Regions from separate parts of the Syntrophotalea acetylenica genome, predicted to be linked through region 3. Evidence: predicted binding sites of a transcription regulator. Region 3 holds the regulator's gene; each other region holds the start of a gene.
The links. The regulator HrcA, encoded in region 3, represses chaperone genes, less so after heat shock. The targets are predictions, from matches to a motif close to TGTTAGCACTCNNNNNNNNNGAGTGCTAACA.
Positions count from the first base shown of each region.

Region 1: groES (co-chaperone GroES) is a predicted target of HrcA. The motif match lies at 3,771-3,801, and genes of this name have one in related genera.
Region 2: rpoH (RNA polymerase sigma factor RpoH) is a predicted target of HrcA. The motif match lies at 3,246-3,276, and genes of this name have one in related genera.

Region 1 is NZ_CP015455.1:471,048-477,649, forward strand. It holds gene A6070_RS02150 (ABC transporter ATP-binding protein) at 1-389, opposite strand, end outside; gene A6070_RS02155 (ABC transporter permease) at 386-1,171, opposite strand; gene modA (molybdate ABC transporter substrate-binding protein) at 1,176-1,961, opposite strand; gene A6070_RS02165 (pyridoxal-phosphate-dependent aminotransferase family protein) at 2,380-3,456, opposite strand; ZMP/ZTP riboswitch at 3,501-3,588, opposite strand; gene groES (co-chaperone GroES) at 3,935-4,222, shown strand; gene groL (chaperonin GroEL) at 4,269-5,918, shown strand; gene A6070_RS02180 (DUF814 domain-containing protein) at 6,014-6,602, opposite strand, start outside.
Region 2 is NZ_CP015455.1:735,031-741,632, forward strand. It holds gene A6070_RS03415 (acetyl-CoA hydrolase/transferase C-terminal domain-containing protein) at 1-1,209, opposite strand, end outside; gene A6070_RS03420 (outer membrane protein assembly factor BamD) at 1,391-2,128, opposite strand; gene rpoH (RNA polymerase sigma factor RpoH) at 2,355-3,215, opposite strand; gene mnmM (tRNA 5-(aminomethyl)-2-thiouridylate-methyltransferase MnmM) at 3,426-4,052, shown strand; gene recQ (DNA helicase RecQ) at 4,135-5,925, shown strand; gene xthA (exodeoxyribonuclease III) at 5,991-6,602, shown strand, end outside.
Region 3 is NZ_CP015455.1:140,182-146,783, reverse strand. It holds gene dnaK (molecular chaperone DnaK) at 1-1,548, opposite strand, end outside; gene grpE (nucleotide exchange factor GrpE) at 1,605-2,186, opposite strand; gene hrcA (heat-inducible transcriptional repressor HrcA) at 2,212-3,252, opposite strand; gene A6070_RS15035 (hypothetical protein) at 3,400-3,912, opposite strand; gene A6070_RS16620 (coproporphyrinogen-III oxidase family protein) at 3,852-4,532, opposite strand; gene A6070_RS00710 (universal stress protein) at 4,558-5,028, opposite strand; gene A6070_RS00705 (Na(+)/H(+) antiporter subunit D) at 5,121-6,602, opposite strand, start outside.

The DNA of each region.
Region 1 (6,602 bases), 330 kb from region 3:
TCCCTGTGCAGCAGGTTTTCGATGCCGAGGCGGGCGGAGATGTCGCAAACCTTGGTTTTTACCTGTTTTCGGGACATTTTCTGCAGCTTCATGCCGAAGGCGATATTGTCAAATATGTTCAGATGTGGAAAAAGCATGTAGTCCTGGTATACGATACCCATCTTGCGCCGCTCCGGGGACCATTTTGTGATGTCCTGCCCATGCAACAGGATCTGGCCGCGCAGGGGATTGAAGCTGCCGATGATCGTTTCCAGAAGGATGCTCTTCCCGGCCCCCGAGTCACCGATAAGGCAGCAGTATTTGCCTTTCTCCACAGCCAGGCTGGCACCTCTCAGGCTGAATTCTCCCAGGTCGACATACAGGTCCCGGATCTCCAGCAACGCCATCATAGTACCACCTCACGGTTCAACATCTCAAAAACCACGATAGCCGCCAGAGAAATCAGAATCAGCAGGATACCCGAGGTCATGGCCATGGCCAGATTGCCATAGGAGATGTTCAGATACAGAGTGATCGGCAGCGTTTCCGTGAACATGCGGGTGCCGCCGGCCAGGATGAGAACCGTTCCGAAACAGCCCATGCACCGGGCAAATGCAATCACCGCTCCGGCAAACAGACCGCCTCTGGCCATGGGCAGGGTCACGCGCCAGAAGGCCGCCCATTGCCCGCAGCCAAGGCTGCGGGCCACCAGTTCATAACGTGGACTGATGCTGCGGAATGCGGCGTACACCACACGCGTCGCATAGGGCGCGGCGGTGAAGATCTGCGCAATGGCGATGCCGGTTTTGCTGAACACGATATCGATGCCGGCTTGCTTGAGCCAGCCGGCCACGGGATCGTGGCCGAACAGCAGCAGCAAACAAAGTCCCAGCACCAGTTCAGGGAATGCCATTGGCAAATCAACAACGGTGCGCAGCAGCTGATGGCCGGGGAACTGAAAGCGCGCCAGTACGTAGCCAATGCTGATCGCCAGTATCATGACCACCGCCACGGAAATGCCGCTGGTAATCAGCGACAGGCGGATACTGTAAAGCATTTCCTCCGACAGGGTGCTGCTGAGCACCTCCGCCCAGCGGGGCATAAAAACCAGGGACAACATGGCCCACAGCAGCATGCCCACAAACAATACGGTAATGCTGGTCAGACCTGCCTTGAAAAGCCGATTCGCCATAAAATCACTCCGGTCTGGCGACAGGGAAGCCCCATTTGCGCCACAGGGCCTTGCCCTCGGGCGATGCAATGTAATCGATGAATGCCTGGGCCCGGTCCGCTTGTTGCGAATAGGTCACGACGGAGGCGGGAATGGTTTTGATGCTGTTCTGGGCAGCGGGGATCTGCACGATATCGACCTTGCCCCTGGCCTGGCCCCAGGTGGCCTGATCTTCCCAGGCGATGCAGGCATCCACCTGTCCGGTGGCGGCATAAATCAGCAGCTGGTTGGTGGTGCTGGGACGAACCACGGTATTTTTTGCAACGGTTTCCATAAGGTTGTTCTTGGTCAGAATCTCGTTGCCGACTTTGCCGATGGCCGCAGCTTTGGCGTCGGCCAGGGCAACGCGCACGCCGGGCCGGGCCAGATCCCGCAGCGATTGGATTTTTGCAGGATTGCCGGCCGGTACCAGGATGACCGGCACATGGTAGCATAGCAACTTTTGTCCTTCTGCGCGGGCCAGCCCCTGCTTTACGGCATCCTTGTTGTATTTGTCCGCTCCGGGGATGAAAACGTCGCCTGCCTTGCGGGTGGCAATCATCCCGAACAGCTCGCCGGAGCCGCCATAGATCAACTGTACAGGGATCTTGTAGCGTGCCTCGAACTGTGTTTTGAGTTCATCCATCGGTTTCATCAGGCCAGCGCCGGCATACACCGTGAGCGGCTGCTGGCCCGCCAGGGCCGGGGCGCCGAAGCTGCCCATCATCAGAAGTACTGCCAAGCAGATTGTCCGCCACATTTTCATACGCATGTTTTCCTCCCGGAATTAAATACACTCTCTTCGGGGCAGGCACCTCTCCTTTCCCGAAAAAAGCATTTAGGTGTTAGTTATTTCTAGGTTGGCAGAATTTCGGTGTCTTTTCAAGTAAATAACGAAGTTGGGTGAGATGTGTTTATTAAGCCGTTTCCATCAGGAAACGGCGGATGGACAGGGGCTCAAGTTTCAGATTGGCTGGCGTGATAAGTGCGGGCGGGGGGATTGTTCCAGGGTTGCCCCAGGGGCAAGTTTGTCGAGAGAAATACCGTTGGGATGGAGCTGATACACATGTTTGTATCGCATTCATGCACCCATCAAAAATAGCCCCCCTGTCGGGGGGCTTGAGGAGAAAATGAAACAATCGGGGCATGGGGATGCCCCGGGTTTTCCATCCGGGGGGTACGGATGAAAATCAGGCGCGCACCTGGGGCAGCAGTTCCTCAAGCAGCGCAAAATATTCTTCCATGTCGGCCATGGTCATGTCGCCCATGTGCGGGATGCGGAATGTCGTATTTTTGATCTTGCCGTAGCCGCCGTCCATGGCATAGCCGCGTTCACCGAGCAGTTCCTTGAGACGGGCCACATCGGTGCGGCCGTCGTTGGCGACGGCGGTCAAGGTCTGGGAGCGAGCGCCTTCGGCGGCATACAGCCCAAAGCCCTGCTTCAGGGCCCAGGCGCGGGTGGTGTCGGCCATCAGGCGGTGGCGTGCGTAGCGGTTTTCCAGGCCCTCGGCGAACATTTTCTGCAACTGGTGGCGCAGGGCGAAGATCATGCTGATGCAGGGCGTGCTGGGGGTGTTGTTTTTCTCGTCGTTCTTTTCGAATTCCTCGAAATCGAAATAGTAGCCCCGGTTGGGAGTGGTGCGCGCCTTGTCCAGGGCCTTGCGGCTGACGGCGAACACGGCCAGTCCCGGCGGCAGGGCGAAGGCCTTCTGTACGCCGGCCAGGCAGACATCGATGCCCAGGGCGGTGACGTCGATGGGGACGGCGCTCATGGAGGAGACGGTATCCACGATGAAGGAGACATCGGGGTATTTCTGCATCACCGCGGCAATCTCCTCAAGAGGTGACATGACTCCTGTGGAAGTTTCGTTGTGAACCAGGGTCATGGCGTCGTATTTGCCGGTAGACAGGGCCTCGTCAACCATCGCCGCGGTTACCGGTTGCCCCCATTCGGCGCTGAATACGTCGGCTTCGAGGCCACAGCGCAGGGTAACGTCGTACCACTTCTTGCTGAATGCGCCGTTGGCGAAACAGGCGCAGCGTTTTTGCACCAGGTTACGGACCGCACCCTCCATAACGCCGAAGGCGCTGGATGTGGACAGAAAAACCGGTCCGGGGGCATTCAGCAGTTTTTTAAGGCCGTCGACGACTTCTTTGTGCAGGACGGCGTACTCTTTCATGCGGTGGCCGATCATGGGGGTGGCCATGACTTCCAGAACGTCGGCACTCACTTCAACGGGTCCGGGGATATAGAGTTTCTTGCTCATGGCTGTCTGCTCCTTCGGAAAATAAAAAACGCCTGGCCCTTGTTCAAGGGGGCCCAGGCGTACGGCTCTCAGGTCTTTTGATCCCGCTCCCCGGTGGTGAACCACCTCGAGACGCCAGTTACGGGAGACCTGCAAATTGTCGGAACTCATGCGAGTTGAAAACCAAGTAACACACCTGCTTTCTCAAAGTCAAGCCGGTTTCTTGGCGATCCGGTATACATTCCGGGGGAGATTTTATGAGATCGCCCGGTCTTTGCAGAAATTTATCGAAATCCCTTGACATTCACCATCAGCTGATTATATTTAGCCTTGCTTGTTAGCACTCACCCAAAACGAGTGCTAACATCGAGCCAAAGTCCAGGGCTTTGGTCCGCGCTTGCAACGGACTTGAGCTTTTTTGTTTGGATGTTGAGAAGGTTTTTTTCGGGATGCGTCCCGCACTCAAAATTTTTATGACCGAACGAAAGGAGAATGCAGCATGAACATCAGACCTTTGCGTGATCGTATCATCGTGGAACGGACCGAAGAGGAAACCACCACCGCCGGTGGCCTCATTATTCCTGACTCCGCCAAGGAAAAACCCCAGCAGGGTGTCGTCAAGGCCGTAGGCAAGGGCAAGGTGCTCGAAGATGGCACCGTGCTTCCCATGGACATCAAGGTCGGCGACCGCGTTCTGTTTGGCAAATACGCCGGCAGCGAGATCAAGATCGACGGCAAGGAATATCAGATCATGCGTGAAGACGATATTCTCGGTATTCTCGAGTAAATCGCTATTGTTTCAGTAAAGCCAATCCAAAGGAGGATAAACAGATATGTCTGCCAAGGAAATCAAATTCGGACAGGATGCCCGCGCTCTGATTCTCAGCGGTGTCAATCAGTTGGCCGATGCTGTTAAAGTTACTCTCGGCCCCAAGGGTCGTAATGTCGTCATCGACCGTTCGTTCGGCGCTCCCCTGATTACCAAAGACGGCGTTTCCGTCGCCAAGGAAATTGAACTGGAAAACAAGTTCGAAAACATGGGTGCCCAGCTTGTCAAGGAAGTCGCTTCCAAGACCTCCGATGTCGCCGGTGACGGTACCACCACCGCGACCGTTCTGGCCCAGGCCATTTATCGCGAAGGGGTCAAGCTGGTGACCGCGGGCCACAATCCCATGGAAATCAAGCGCGGCATCGACAAGGCGGTTGAGTCTGCCGTAGCTTACCTGAAGGAACTGTCCAAGCCGATCAAGGATCACAAGGAAATCGCACAGGTCGGTACCATCTCCGCCAATAGCGATAAAACCATCGGTGACATCATCGCCGAAGCCATGGAAAAAGTCGGCAAGGAAGGCGTCATCACCGTCGAAGAAGCCAAAGCCATGGAAACCAGCCTTGAAACCGTGGAGGGCATGCAGTTCGACCGTGGTTACCTGTCTCCCTACTTCGTGACCGACGCCGAGCGCATGGAAGTGGTCATGGAAGACGCTCTGATCCTGATTCATGACAAGAAGATCAGCAACATGCGCGACATGATCAACGTCCTCGAGGCTGTTGCCAAACAGGGCCGTCCGCTGCTGATCATCGCCGAGGACATCGAGGGTGAAGCCCTGGCCACCCTGGTGGTCAACAAACTCCGCGGCACCCTCAACGTTGCTGCCGTCAAGGCTCCCGGCTTCGGCGATCGCCGCAAGGCCATGCTTGAGGACATCGCTATTCTCACCGGTGGCAAGGTGATTTCCGAGGAAGTCGGCTTCAAGCTGGAGAATGCCACCATCGACATGCTCGGCAACGCCAAACGGATCGTCATCGACAAGGAAAACACCACCATCATCGATGGCGCCGGCAGCGAAGCGGACATTCAGGGCCGGGTCAAGCAGATCCGTGCCCAGATCGAAGAGACCAAGAGCGATTACGATCGCGAAAAACTGCAGGAGCGCCTGGCCAAGCTGGTTGGCGGCGTTGCCGTGGTCAAGGTCGGTGCCGCTACCGAAACCGAGATGAAGGAGAAAAAGGCCCGTGTCGAAGACGCCCTGCACGCAACCCGCGCGGCCGTCGAAGAGGGCATCGTCCCCGGAGGCGGGGTGGCCCTGATCCGCTGCATCAAGGCACTCGAAGCCCTTGACCTGCCTGGTGAGCAGAAATTCGGTGTCAATATCGTCAAGCGCGCCATGGAAGAACCCCTGCGCCAGATTTCGGCCAACGCCGGAGCCGAGGGCTCCATTGTGGTCAATCAGGTCCGCGGCGGCGAAGATACCTTCGGCTTCAATGCGGCCAGCGACGAGTATTGCGATATGCTCGAAGCCGGCATTATCGACCCCACCAAGGTGGTGCGCAGCGCCCTGCAGAACGCCTCTTCGGTGTCCGGCCTGATGCTGACCACCGAAGCCTGCGTTGCCGAGCTTCCCAAGGAAGAAGCTGGCGGCATGCCTGGTGGTATGCCCGGCGGCATGGGCGGCATGGGTGGCATGGGCGGCATGATGTAATTGCCCTGACACTGTAGCGGTATAAACAAAAGCCCCCCGGAGAGATCCGGGGGGCTTTTGTTTTCCGTGAAATGCTGCTGGTTTGCCGGGGGCTTTCAGAGCACCTGCAGCAGAACGCTGCGATCCTGACTCATGGGGGCAACGCTCATCAGGCGTTCTTCGCCATCGTGGAACAGGCGCACAGTTACCTGCATCTGGTCGCGGCCTTTGCCGTAGCCGGCGACGATGGCGGCCGCCAGCAACAGGTCGTTTGGTGTCGGGTTGCCGCTGATCAGACCGGTCGGGCCGCGAAACTCCGGGGCATGCATCAGGATATAACCCGGACGGGCGGCGGCCTGCAGGTTTTCATTGTCTTCCTGGTTGCGCCCCAAGGTCAGCTTCGCCGAGCAGGAGAGGCGAAACTGTCGACCGAGTTTAAGGATTTCGATATCCTGTACGGTGCATTCGGGTTGATGTTCCAGCAGGTCCCGCAGTTTGCCGGTAAAGGACTTTTCCGTTAAAAGGCAACCGCCCCCGGATCCGGGATATTCATGCAGGTCCCATTGCCGGGCATAGTCCTCCTGGCGCTTGCGGGAACGGCCCTGGATGTCGAGAAGCTTTTCACGGGCAACCAGACCCTGTTCCTCCATTGCGGTTGGCGGCAGAAGCCGGGCGCACAAGGGGCGCAGAATGATGTCGGCGCAG
Region 2 (6,602 bases), 590 kb from region 3:
CGACAAAAAGGCGTTGCGTAAAAAGTCGCCGGAACCGCCGATGCCGTTGATCATGCGCGTGCCACCGACCAGGGTCGAGTTGGCGTGGGCGTAGATATCGAACTCGACGGGGGTGTTCATGGCGATGACGCCCAAACGCCGGATCATCTCGGGGTTGTTGGCGATCTGCTGGGGTCGCAGCACGATCCTGCGGGTGTAGTCGTCCCATTTTTTGTAAAACCGCTCAAATCCCTCCGCCGAGAAGGACAGGGATGTTGCCGAAGCATACTCCAGTTTGCCCGAGTCGAAAAAGTCGAGCATGGTATCCTGCAGGACTTCGGTATAGACCGAAAGGTTGCAGAAGGGTCCATTGACCAGTCCGCCAACCACGGCGTTGGCGATGTTGCCGACTCCCGATTGCAGCGGCAAAAGGTTGATGGGCAGCCGTCCTGCCTTGACTTCCGCCTGGAAGAAATCGAGGATATGTCCGGCGATACGTTCGGAAATCTCGTCGGTGGCGCCCAGCGCGCGGCCTTTGTCGGGTTCCCGCGATTCCACGATGGCGAGAATCTTGTCGGTGTCGCAGGGGACGTAGGTGGTGCCGATACGGTCGTTGACCTTGCAGATCATGTGCGGTCGGCGGTGGGGCGGCGGTTCGGGCAGGACGATGTCGTGCAGGCCCTCATAGGAGGGGATGGTGGTGTTCAGCTCGATAATCAGGTGCTTTGCGGTATGGATGATCTCCCCGGCGATGCCGACCGAGCCGGCCAGAATGATGCTGCCGTCTTCCTTGATGGCGCTTGCTTCGACAATTCCCAGGTCAAGGCTGCCACCGAAATCCTTGGTGTAAAAACCGTAGAGCAGATCCTGCGCGAACATGGACAGGTGTTTGTCCTGCATGCGGATGCGGCCGGAGTTGATCCCTTTCTGGATGTTTTTGCCGCTCTGGTAGGGCCAGCGTCTGGCGATCATGTCCAAAGAAGCCCAGCGGTCCTCGGTTTCGGTGCCGACGGATGCTCCGATAAGCAGGTTGAAACGCATTTTTCCCTGCAGGCCGTTTTTTTCGACATGGTCCGCCAGCGCCTTGGGAATGGCCTTGGGGTAGCCCACGGGGGTGAACCCGGACCAGCCGAGGGTCATGCCATCTTTGAAGTACGGCAGGACTTCCCGGGTGGTTTTGATGCGCTCGCGCAGATGCGGGCAAGCGATGCGATCATCCAGAATGGACATGGTTGGCTCCTTCATAAAAGGCCTTTGCCGGCGTGTCGGCGCAGGCCCACGCTGCAACGGACCGGCAATGCTGGCCGGCCCGTTGGGTTGGTCATGGTGGAAGCTTCAATGCCGGCGGGATTTGCCCTGTTCCGGTAGCCTTGGCCGCGGCGTTGGCCTGATGGACAGCGGGCGGCGGTTCTCAGAATTTTTCGCGCAAAATGGCTTTCGCCTTCACAGCCAGGGGGCTGCGCGGAAATTCGGCGATAAGCTGTTCGAAAGTCGTGACGGCAAGGTTGGGGTGGCCGTTTTTCAGAAAAGTGCTCCCCAGGTAGTAGTAGACCTGGTCCTTGTCCGGGCTGTCGGGGAAGGTGTCCAGCGTCTGGCTGAATCTGCCGATGGCGGCCCGGTGCTCGTCGGTCTTGTAGTAAAACAGGCCGATATACAGCTGGTTGGCCGCCAGGTGATTGCGACAGGCCTTGATCCGTTCGGGAGCGGTAGCGCTTTCGGGAGCCGTCGGGTATAGCTTGATAAGGCTTTCAAAGGTTATCAATGCGTTGCGTGTGGCCGTCTGGTCGCGGTCGATGGCCAGAATCTGGTTGAAGTAGGATTCTCCAAGCTGGAACATGACACGGGCCGATTGCTCTGTTCCGGGGTGGCGCTTCAGATAATTTTCGTATCCGGCCGACGCCTCGACATAGTCCTTGCTGGCGAAGTGGGCATCGGCTATGCGTAGTTCGGCGCGCCGGTTCAGTTCTGCTGTTTCGTAAATTTCCATGGCCTTTTGATAGGCCTCGATGGCAGCCGTATATTCCTTGCCGGCAAAAGCCTGCTCTCCGCGAAGGAAATATTCTTCGGCGGTCTGCGGTTCGGGCAGCTTGGCCGTCGAGCAGGCTGCCAGCAGGCACAGGGCGGACAGGGAGAAGATAAGCGACTTCATGGGTGTTGTCCTCCGCCTTAAGGGCTGTCGGGGGATAGAATGCGCGACACGACAGGGATACGGGGTGGATATGCAAGCGTTAAAAATCGGGACGCCGTATCCCTGGCATGGCCCGCGTGATGCCTGATGTTTCTGACAGGCTATCAAACCCGCTAAAGGTAAGGGATTTGCCCGTATTTGTCAATCGTGCAGCAGGGCAAGCCAGACTGCCGGGCTACCATTGCCTTCACTCGGTCTGCAGACATTGGGCGGTTGCCGTCAAGGCTTTGCGGATTTTTTCGAGGGCATTTTTTTCCAGTTGCCGGACTCTCTCGCGGCTGATGCCGTAGTCGTCCGCCAGTGCCTGCAGGGTGCTTGGTTCATCCTTGAGGATACGCTCCTTCACGATGCGCCGTTCCCTTTCGTTCAACAGTTCCATGGCGTTATGTACCCGGGACTTTGCGAGGCGGTTTTCCTGATATCTGATGAGCTGTTCCTCCTGGTTTTCCCGATCGTCCGCCAGGGCGTCGAGCAGGCTGAAATCTTCGCCCTCCACCAGGTTGACATCCAGGGAGGTGTCGCGGCCGGCCATGCGGCGGCCCATCTCCTCGACCTCCTCATCGCGGACGTTGAGCTGTTCGGCAATGGTTTGAGTGTCCTCATTGCCGGTCAGGCGTCGTATGGCGCTGCGCGCCTGGTTGAGCTTGAAGAACAGCTTCTTCTGTGCCTGGGTGGTGCCGATTTTGACCAGCGACCAGTTGCGGATGATGAAGTTGTGGATGTAGGCTCTGATCCACCAGACAGCATAGGTGATAAAGCGCAGGCCGCGTTCCGGTTCATATTTCTTCAGGGCTTTCATCAGGCCGATATTGCCTTCCTGGATGAGGTCCAGCAGCTTCAGTCCGTAGCCGCGATATTCGTGGGCGATTTTGACCACGAAACGCAGATTGGCGCAAATCAGGCGCTGGGCGGCTTGGATGTCCTCATTCTTGCGATAGGCGCAGGCCAGACGGAACTCCTCGTCCCGGGACAGCAGATCGAACTGGCGGATCTGGGCGATATAGAGAGACAGGTTGTCTGAAGGGATCGGCAGCGACAAATTACTCATGCTATCCATCTCCTGAAAGGCAGGAACAATTGTTAGCACTCCAAGGTTGTGAGTGCTAATTTTATAACAGATTCCGGCTTCGGGTTCAAGCCCGGTGTGCGGGAAGTCCTGCCGAAAAAGCCGTCGGGGCCGAGCGAGTTGACAGGGAGGGGGCGCCGCCCCATAATGGCCCCTGTCTGGTTGCCAGGGAAACGTGAAAAGGCGAAAAGCATGGAATCCGCTTTAAAACAATTTACGGAAATGACCCGCTGGGCACGGCTGCTGCTGCAGCCCGCGCTGGTTGCGGGCGGGTTGGCCGTTGATCTTACCGCCGGCAATGGACACGACACCCTGTATCTCTGGCAAAAAGTGGGCCCCGGGGGAACGGTCGTGGCATTCGACCTGCAAAAGCGGGCGCTGGAAAATACCGCCAGGCGGTTACGTAGCGCGGGGGCGTTTGTGGCCTGTCAGACCCCTGCCACGCTTGTTGAAAGGGCATCGGCCGGTGTGTTTCTGGTGGAAGGCTGCCACTCGCGCCTGTCCTCGGTATTGCGGGAAGAACCGCTGGCCGTGGTTGCCAATCTCGGCTATTTGCCGGGCGGAGACCACGCTTTGGTGACCCGCCGGGAAACCACCTTGGCGGCCCTGCAAGCGGCGGCAGCATGCCTGGCGGCCGGCGGGCGCCTGGTCGTGACCGCTTATCCGGGTCATGGTGGCGGCGAGGAGGAAAGCCGGGCCGTACAGGATTTTTTCGCCGGCCTCGATCCCCATCGGTGGGTGGGGCTGAATCTTCGCAACATCAACCGTTGCCATGCCCCCTTTTTGCTGGTGGCTGAAAAAAGAACCGGCGGCGCCTGATGCCGTAGCGCCTGCATTGGACGACGAGCGGCCGGCCTGCTCACTGCACAAAGGAACTTACTTCATAAATCAAAGGTTTGCCATGTACCCCGATCCGCTGGATATTTTGAGGCGCGTTTTCGGTTTTCAGTCCTTTCGCCCCCTGCAGGAAGAGATCATCCGCCGGCTCGTTGCCGGTCGGGATGCCTTTGTGCTGATGCCGACCGGCGGAGGGAAGTCTCTCTGCTACCAGCTGCCGGCGTTGATGCGCAAGGGGGTCGCCATTGTCGTGTCGCCGCTGATATCCCTGATGAAAGATCAGGTCGATGCGTTGCGCGTTAATGGTGTCCGCGCCGCCTACTACAACTCCTCCCTTGCCTCCGCGGAGGCCCGCCGGGTGCTGGCCGATCTGCACGGGGGGCGCCTCGAACTGTTGTATATCGCCCCGGAGCGCCTGATGGGGTCCGGTTTTCTGGAGAGACTGGCGGATATCGATGTCGCGCTGTTCGCCGTCGACGAGGCGCATTGCATTTCCCAGTGGGGGCACGATTTCAGGCCGGAGTATATTCAACTGGGCCAGCTGCGCCGGCATTTTCCCGAGGTTCCTCTCGTCGCCCTGACCGCGACTGCCGATGCACAGACCCGCCAGGATATCCTGGCGGGTCTCGGGCTGTCCCGTGAGGATAGCTTCATCACCAGCTTCGATCGTCCCAACATTCGATATACGGTGCTGGAAAAGCACCAGCCGGCCCGGCAACTGGCGACCTTTCTTGCCGCGCACGGCGGTGAGGCCGGAATTGTCTACGCGCTGAGCCGCAAGCGGGTGGAGGAAGTGGCCACCCGTTTATGCGATGCGGGGATCTCGGCAGCGCCATATCATGCCGGCCTGGCGGATGGCGAAAGAAACCGTGTGCAGGAGCTGTTCCTGCGGGACGAACTGCAGGTTGTGGTGGCAACGGTGGCGTTTGGCATGGGTATCGACAAATCGAATGTTCGCTTCGTGGTGCATTACGACATGCCCAAGAATATCGAAGGCTATTATCAGGAAACCGGGCGCGCCGGGCGCGATGGCCTGCCGGCGGAGGCTCTGCTGTTGTTTGGTTACGGGGATGTGGCATTGTGCCGGGGCCTGATCGAAAAAGGCGGCAACGAGGAACAGAACCGCATCGAACTGCACAAGCTCAACGCCATGGCGGCGTTCGCCGAAGCGCTTACCTGCCGGCGCCGCGTGCTGCTGGGGTATTTCGGGGAGCAGACGACGGAAGATTGCGGCAACTGTGATATTTGTCTTCAGCCCCCGGAATCCTACGACGCCACCGAGGACGCGCGCAAAGCCCTGTCCTGTGTGTACCGCGTCGGGCAGCGTTTTGGTGCCGGGCATGTTATCGACGTGCTGCGCGGTGCCGACAGCGATCGTATCAAGCGACTTGGGCACGACCGGCTGTCGACCTACGGCATCGGCGCCGATGTCAGCCGGGACGTTTGGGGCAGCCTGCTGCGGCAGTTGGTGCATCACGGTTACCTGTATCAGGACGTAGGCAATTACTCCATATTGCGTTTGACTGAAAAAGCACGGCCGTTGCTGCGCGGAGAGACCTCGCTGCGGTTGGCCAGGCCGCGAATCAGGGTGCGTGCGGTCCGCAGTGCCGCACCGCGCAATGCCGCGGGCTGGTCCTACGATGAAGGCTTGTTTGAAGCCTTGCGCACATTGCGCAAGCGGCTGGCCGATCGTGAGCAGGTGCCCCCTTTCGTCGTGTTTTCGGATGCCACGCTTGCGGAAATGGCCGCCAGACGGCCGCGGGATGCGGCAGGGTTGCTGAGCGTCAACGGTGTCGGTCAACGCAAGCTGGAGCGCTATGGCGAGGATTTTCTGGCGTTGCTCATCGATTATTGAGGCATGCCGCCGGACAAGGCGGATTCCGCGTTGGGAGAAGGCAGGCGCTTGAAGGGATATGAAAAATGAAAATTGTTTCGTTCAATGTCAACGGAATTCGCGCCCGCCTTCACCAGTTGCAGGCCGTGATCGAAAAACATGCGCCCGATATTATCGGCCTGCAGGAAACCAAGGTGCCGGACGGGGATTTCCCCGTCGAGGCCATCCGCGAAATGGGTTATCACGTAACATATCATGGGCAGAAGAGCCATTACGGCGTTGCCCTGATGTCCCGTCAGGTTCCGGTCGAAGTAGTCAAGGGTTTGCCGGGCGATGCCGCTGACAGCCAGCGACGCCTTGTCGGTGCCGCCTATGACACGGGTGGCGGTGCTCCGGTGTGGGTGTTCAGCGCCTATTTTCCCCAGGGAGAGTCGCGCCACAACGCTGTCAAGTTCACTGCCAAGCAGCGATTCTATCTTGAGCTGTACCAGTATCTGCACGACAGGTTTGAAGCGCGCGATGCGCTGATTCTCATGGGAGACGCCAATGTTGCGCCGGCGGATGCTGATGTGGGCATCGGCGAGGATAACGTCCGGCGCTGGCTGCGCACCGGTAAATGCAGCTTCCTGCCTGAAGAGCGGGATTGGTTGCAGCGCCTGCTCGACCTTGGGCTGGCTGATACCTTTCGCAGCTGTCAT
Region 3 (6,602 bases):
GGCCTCGGCGTCCTTGACCATCTTGTCGATTTCAGAGTCGCTCAGGCCTGAAGAAGCCGTGATGCGGATCGACTGTTCCTTGCCTGTGCCCAGATCCTTGGCCGAAACATGCAGAATGCCGTTGGCATCGATGTCAAAAGCAACTTCGATCTGAGGCACACCGCGCGGCGCCGGCGGAATGCCGACCAGCTCAAAACGGCCGATGGTCTTGTTGTCGGACGCCATCTCCCGCTCGCCCTGAAGCACGTGAACCGATACCGCCGGCTGGTTATCGGCGGCGGTGGAGAAAATCTGGCTTTTTTTGCAGGGAATGGTAGTGTTTTTCTCGATCAGCTTGGTCATGATGCCGCCGAGGGTCTCAATCCCCAGGGACAGGGGGGTGACGTCCAGCAGCAGCACGTCCTTGACCTCGCCCTTGAGCACCCCGCCCTGAATCGCGGCGCCGATGGCAACAACCTCATCGGGGTTGACACCCTTGTTGGGGGTCTTGCCGAAGATTTCCTGGACTTTGGCCTGCACCGCCGGCATGCGGGTCATGCCACCGACCAGCAGCACTTCGTCGACATCGGAAGCCGAAAGGCCGGCATCCTTGAGAGCCATGCGGCAGGGTTCGACCAATTTTGCCAGCAGACTGGCACAGATGCTTTCCAGCTTGGAACGGGTCAGGCGGATGTTAAGGTGCTTGGGCCCCGACTGGTCTGCCGTGATAAACGGCAGGTTGATATCCGTTTCCATGGAGGTGGACAGCTCGCACTTGGCCTTTTCGCAGGCTTCCTTGAGGCGCTGCAGGGCCATCTTGTCCTTGCGCAGGTCAATGCCCTGATCCTTTTTGAATTCGTCGGCGACATAATCCATAATGTGCTGATCGAAATCTTCGCCGCCCAGAAAGGTATCCCCATTGGTCGATTTGACTTCGAAAACGCCGTCGCCCAGTTCCAGGATGGAAATGTCAAAGGTGCCGCCACCCAGGTCGAAAACGGCGATTTTTTCTTCGTTTTTCTTGTCCAGGCCATAGGCAAGAGAGGCGGCGGTCGGCTCGTTGATAATGCGCAGCACGTTCAGACCGGCGATCTTGCCGGCATCCTTGGTGGCCTGGCGCTGCGAATCGTTGAAATAGGCAGGAACAGTTATAACCGCATCGGTGACGGCTTCGCCGAGATAGTCTTCAGCGGTCTGCTTCATTTTCTGCAGAATCATGGCTGAAATCTCGGGAGGGCTGTATTTTTTCCCGCGCACTTCTACCCAGGCATCGCCATTATCGGCCTTGACGATAGCAAACGGGCTGACCTTGATGTCTTTCTGAACGGCGTCGCTTTCGAACTTGCGGCCGATCAGCCGCTTGATGGCGAACAATGTGTTCTCCGGATTGGTCACAGCCTGACGCTTGGCCTGCTGGCCGACCAGGCGCTCACCACTTTCCGTGAAGGCCACCATCGACGGGGTGGTGCGGGAACCTTCGGCATTGGCGATGACCACAGGCTCTCCACCTTCCATGACAGCCACGCAGGAGTTGGTGGTGCCGAGGTCGATTCCGATAACTTTTCCCATGAGTATATATCCTCCTTTAAATTTGAATCTGGCGTTTAATTGGTGTGCAACCAGGGCTATTCGTCGGCTGCGGGGGATTTGGAAACCAGCACCAGGGCCGGACGCAGCAACCGGTCGTTGAGCAGGTAGCCTTTTTGCATTTCCTGCAGTACGGTATTGGGCGGATGCTCGGCGCTTTCCAGCTGCCCCATGGCTTCGTGCCAGGTCGGATCGAACGGTTCACCCACCGCCGCGACCGGCGTCACACCAAACTTTTCCAGCAGCTTGCGGCACTGGGAAAGGGTCATCTCAACCCCTTCCATGAGTCCCTGCACCGTTTCTTCGCTGCCGCGGGCGTGGTCGATGGCCCGCTCGAGATTGTCCACAACGGTCAGGACTTCGCGCAGCAGGTTTTCATTGGCGAACCGTACCAGATCCTCCTTTTCCCGCTGCATGCGCTTGCGGAAGTTTTCCAGTTCAGCCCGCTCGCGCAGATAGAGATCCCAGTTTTTCTGCTTTTCGGCCAACGCCTCAGCCAGTTCCTGTTGCACGGCGGCAAGCGGAGCCGCTTCGGCCTGCGTGCCTTCCGGCACTGCGGCGGCGGTCTCTTCGCTCAGGCCCTGGTCCGTTTCGGTTGCCTGGTTTTTCGGTTCTGCCACGATAGTTCGTCTCCTATTCCTATTTCTATTCCTCTTCACTGTCCAGAATACTGCCGATCAGTCCGGCGGTAAAATCGACCAGCGGGATGACCGTCGAATACGGCATGCGGGTCGGCCCGATGATACCCAGGGTGCCGATGGCGCCCCAGCGGCTGGAAAACGATGCCGCAACCAGACTGCACCCCTCGATGTCGCTGTAATGATCCGGGCTGCCGATGTAGATCTGCACGCCTTCGGCCAACTGGCTTTTGTGCAGCAATTCCATCAGCAGGTTTTTCTGATCGAATGTCCGCATCAGACGCCTCATGCGGCTCAAATCATTGAATTCCGGCTGATCGAGGATATTCGATGCGCCCTCGATGTAGATCTGACCGCCGAAATCATCCTCCAAGGCCAGACATGACAGATGCAGGGCACGCCGGAGCAGGGTATCGTAGGTGGCCATTTCCTCCGCCATCTGAACCACAATGCGTTGTTTGATGTCCTGGATGGAGAGTCCGCTGTATGTCTGGTTGAGATAATTGGCCGCTTCCTGCAGCTGAGACTCGTTGAGCGGCAGATCCGACTCGATAATCTTGTGCTCGACAATCCCGGACTGGCTGACAAAAACCGCCAGGATACGGCGCGCCGAAAGTCTGACGAAGTCGATACGGCGGCAGATGGTGGTTGCCAACTGCGGCACCATGACCACCCCCGTGTAGCTGGAGGAGGTGGACAGGATGCGTCCGGCTTCACGCAACAACTCCTCCATGCGCAACCTGCGATTCCGGTAATGCTCGCGGATCGATTGCCGCTTGCTGGGCGACAGCTGCTTGATTCGAAGCAGGCTGTCCAGATAGAAGCGGTAACCTTTCTCGGTCGGTATGCGCCCGGCAGAGGTGTGCGGGGACGTCAGGTATCCCATCTCTTCCAGGTCGGCCATGACATTGCGGACCGTTGCCGGCGACAGAGGGATCGCGTGCCTGCGCGTCAAAGCCCGCGAACCGATGGGCTCCCCCGACAGGATGTAATCCTCGATGATGGCCTCAAGTATCAGCCGACAGCGTTCGTTCAACTCTTCGTTCATCGCGATACGCAATCGTAAAACAAGCCGGGGCATCCGGCTTGAAAGGACGTTAGCACTCTGACTTGTTGAGTGCTAACGGGAAACAACATAACAACGGCCCTACCCTTTGTCAAGGGCAAAGCAGGTGGAAAAACAAAGGGAAAACGCCTACAGGAAGGGGTTGATTAAATGGTCGAACAGCAGCCACCCCTGAAGGTCCAGCCGCCAACGTCCCTGGCGGCAGATCAAATGCGGACCGCAGCGTTTCACGGCAACGGGAAACGCCTCTGCGAAGCCAATCCCGAAACGCCTTAAAAACGCTGCCTCATCAATACCTTCGGCACAGCGCAGGGCAAGGTACGCGGTCTCGGCCATGGCACCGCGGCGATCGAAAGTTTCCAGTTCCACCACGGGATCCCGATGCGCGGCAAGCGCATCCCGGTACGATGTCAGATCGGCAGGTACCATGCCGCGCCAGCCCCACTGGCGGTCGCAGAAGGAGTGAGCGCCGGGGCCGACGCCAAGGTAAGCCTGGCGCTTCCAGGTAAGAAGATTGTGCAGGCATTGGCGGCCGGTTCGCCCGTAGTTTGAGATTTCATAATGCGCAAACCCCGCCGCAATCAATCGTTCATGCAGCAGCATGAAACTTTCGGCATAGACCTCCTCGGTCGCCGGTTGCATGTGCCCCGCTTCCACCTGGCAGGCAAAGGGGGTTTCGGGCTCGATGCCCAGGCCGTAACAGGAAAGATGCTCCGGGCCAAGCTGAAGGATGGATTCAAGATCGGCCAGGGCGCCTTGGGGGGCTGGTCGGGAAGGGCGAAGATCAGGTCGCAGCCGACATTATCGAACCCGGCCTGCCGTGCCCATCGGAAAGCAAGACGCGCTTCCGCGGCGCTGTGAATCCGGCCCAGCCGGGCGAGGCTCCTGTCGTTCAGGGACTGGACCCCGAAAGAAAGTCGATTGATACCGGCACCGTGATAACCCAGCAACTTGCCGGCGGTGACCGTGCCCGGATTCGCCTCCAGGCTGATTTCGGCGTCGCGGCTCAGACCGAACAACCGATCGGCATGCTGCAGAATCAGGCCGACGGCGCGCGGCGGCAGCAGCGAAGGCGTCCCGCCGCCGAAAAAAACGGTCGAGAAAGGTCCCTGCCAGCGGTCGCGATGTCTTTCCTGCTCGAGATGGGCAATAACCAGCTGTGGGAAGCCTTCAAGCTGTGAAGCATTCAGAGGCAGGGAAAAAAAGTCGCAATACGGACACTTGCGAAGACAGAACGGTACGTGGATATACAGAGACGTCACGGCAGAACAATCCGCTTCCGAAAGCTCAGTCGATGACCCAAACCGCCAGACCTTCGCTTTTCTGAATCAGGTCCCGGGAAACACTGCCCAGAACCATCTGCTTCATTTTGGAAAGGCCCCGCCGGCCCACCACCACGGTATCACAGCCAAAAGCCCGGGCTTCATCGGCAATATCCTGGGCAATGCCGCGCCGCAGCGGCTTGGCGAGCACTGTCAGGCGCTCGGCGGGAAGCTGCTGTTCGGCAAACATTTGCGCGGCTTGGGTCAAAACTTTTTCCACCTCGTTCTGCTCCTGCAGGTGATCCTCGTCGCCCTGCGATTGACGCGTTTCGGGCTTGACGGTGTCATCCGGTTTTTTTTCGCTGCTGGGGACGCCGGTAAGAACCGTGAACAGAATGACCTGGGCATCGGGAAGGTGCGGCACAATCTCCGCCGCATAGCTGGCAGCCCGCATCGATAGCGGAGAACAGTCCAGGGCCACAAGCAGCTTTTTCATGTTGAAATCGTTCCTTTCGATTGGCCTCGCCACAGCGGCGGAAACTTTTTGGCGCAGGTCGTCCGCAACCCCGCGGGACCGTCGGCACAGAGCTAGGCGATAAAATACAACAAGGAGGTGGCGGCAAGAAAAATAACGGCCAACAGCACGCCGACCCCTACCGGGTAGGTACCGAGCCTGCTGCGCTGTCGGATGCGTTGTTTCGTGCCGGGCGATAGGTCCTGAAAACCCATCAGCCGGTTCAGAATTCGAAGGCAGCCGATTTGCACGTTGCCTCCCGGTTCTTCAAAGAACCTTGCAGACAAGGCCGTCATGCGGGTAATGAAAAACCGCTCGCAGTGAGCATTCAGTCCATTGAACAGGCGATCAACGCCCCGGTACAGCATGAGACCGCCGCGTCGATAAAACCAGTCCACATCAAGATTGGTCGCGGCTTTCTCAAAGGGATAAATACGCCAGCGGCACAGCAACCAAAAGCCCAGGCCGGCAAAACACAGCAACTGCAATTTGCTCAGGACATGCGCTGGCGTATAAAGTTCGTAGACGGCGGGATAGGGCATGATGCCGAACAGAAGTTGCGGTCGCAGCCCAAGCAGCACACATAGAAAAGCCGTTGCAGCCATGGCCAGCAGCATGTGCGGCGGCGCTTCCCGGATTTGTACTTTTGCCTCTGCGCCGAAAAAGATCCGGTAGGGGATCTTGACCCCCGCATAGAAAAAGGTTCCGACCGAAGCGGCTGTCAACACCAGCCATACCAGGGGGCGATGACTGTGGGTTACCGCATCCATGATGATTGATTTGGTCACAAAACCGCTGAACAGGGGAAACGCCGAGATGGACGCGGAACCGACCAGACAGCATATGACGGTACCGGGCATGCTGCGGTAGAGACCGCCAAGTTGCGAAGCATTGCTTGTCCCGGTTCGGAAGACAACAGCCCCCAGGACCATAAAAAGCAGACTCTTATAAAGGATATGCGCGAAGGCATGGCAGACGGCGCCGTTGATGGCCATATCGCTGCCGATGCCGATGGCCACCACCATGTAACCGACCTGACTGATGAGGCTGTAACACAGAACGCGACGCAGGTCGTTCTCGATCAGTGCATACAGCACGGGAAAGGCCGCCATAAGAGCGCCAATCCAGACCAGTTCTTCGATACCGGCAAAGCAGCGGGCCAGCACATACACCGCGCTTTTGGTGGTAAAGACACTGAGAAAAACGGCACCGGCGACCGTCGATTCCGGGTAGGCATCGACCAACCAGGCATGCAGCAGAGGCCAGGCGCAGTTCAGGCCGAAGCCAAGAAAAATCAACACGGCCCCTGGCGCGTCAAGTTGCAGGGGCCCCAGGGCAAGATCGCCACCGGCGCTGCGATGCAGCAAAATGCCCGACAACAGGCAAAGCCCACCGGCGACATGCACCAGCATATAACGCACTGCCGCCTCTCGCGATCGGCGCGTACGGCGCGCAGCAATCAAAAAGGTGGCGGCAAGGGTCAGGGTTTCCCAAAACACGAACAGGGTGATCAGATCCCCGGCGAAGGTTACCCCCTGCGCCGCACCGGCATACAG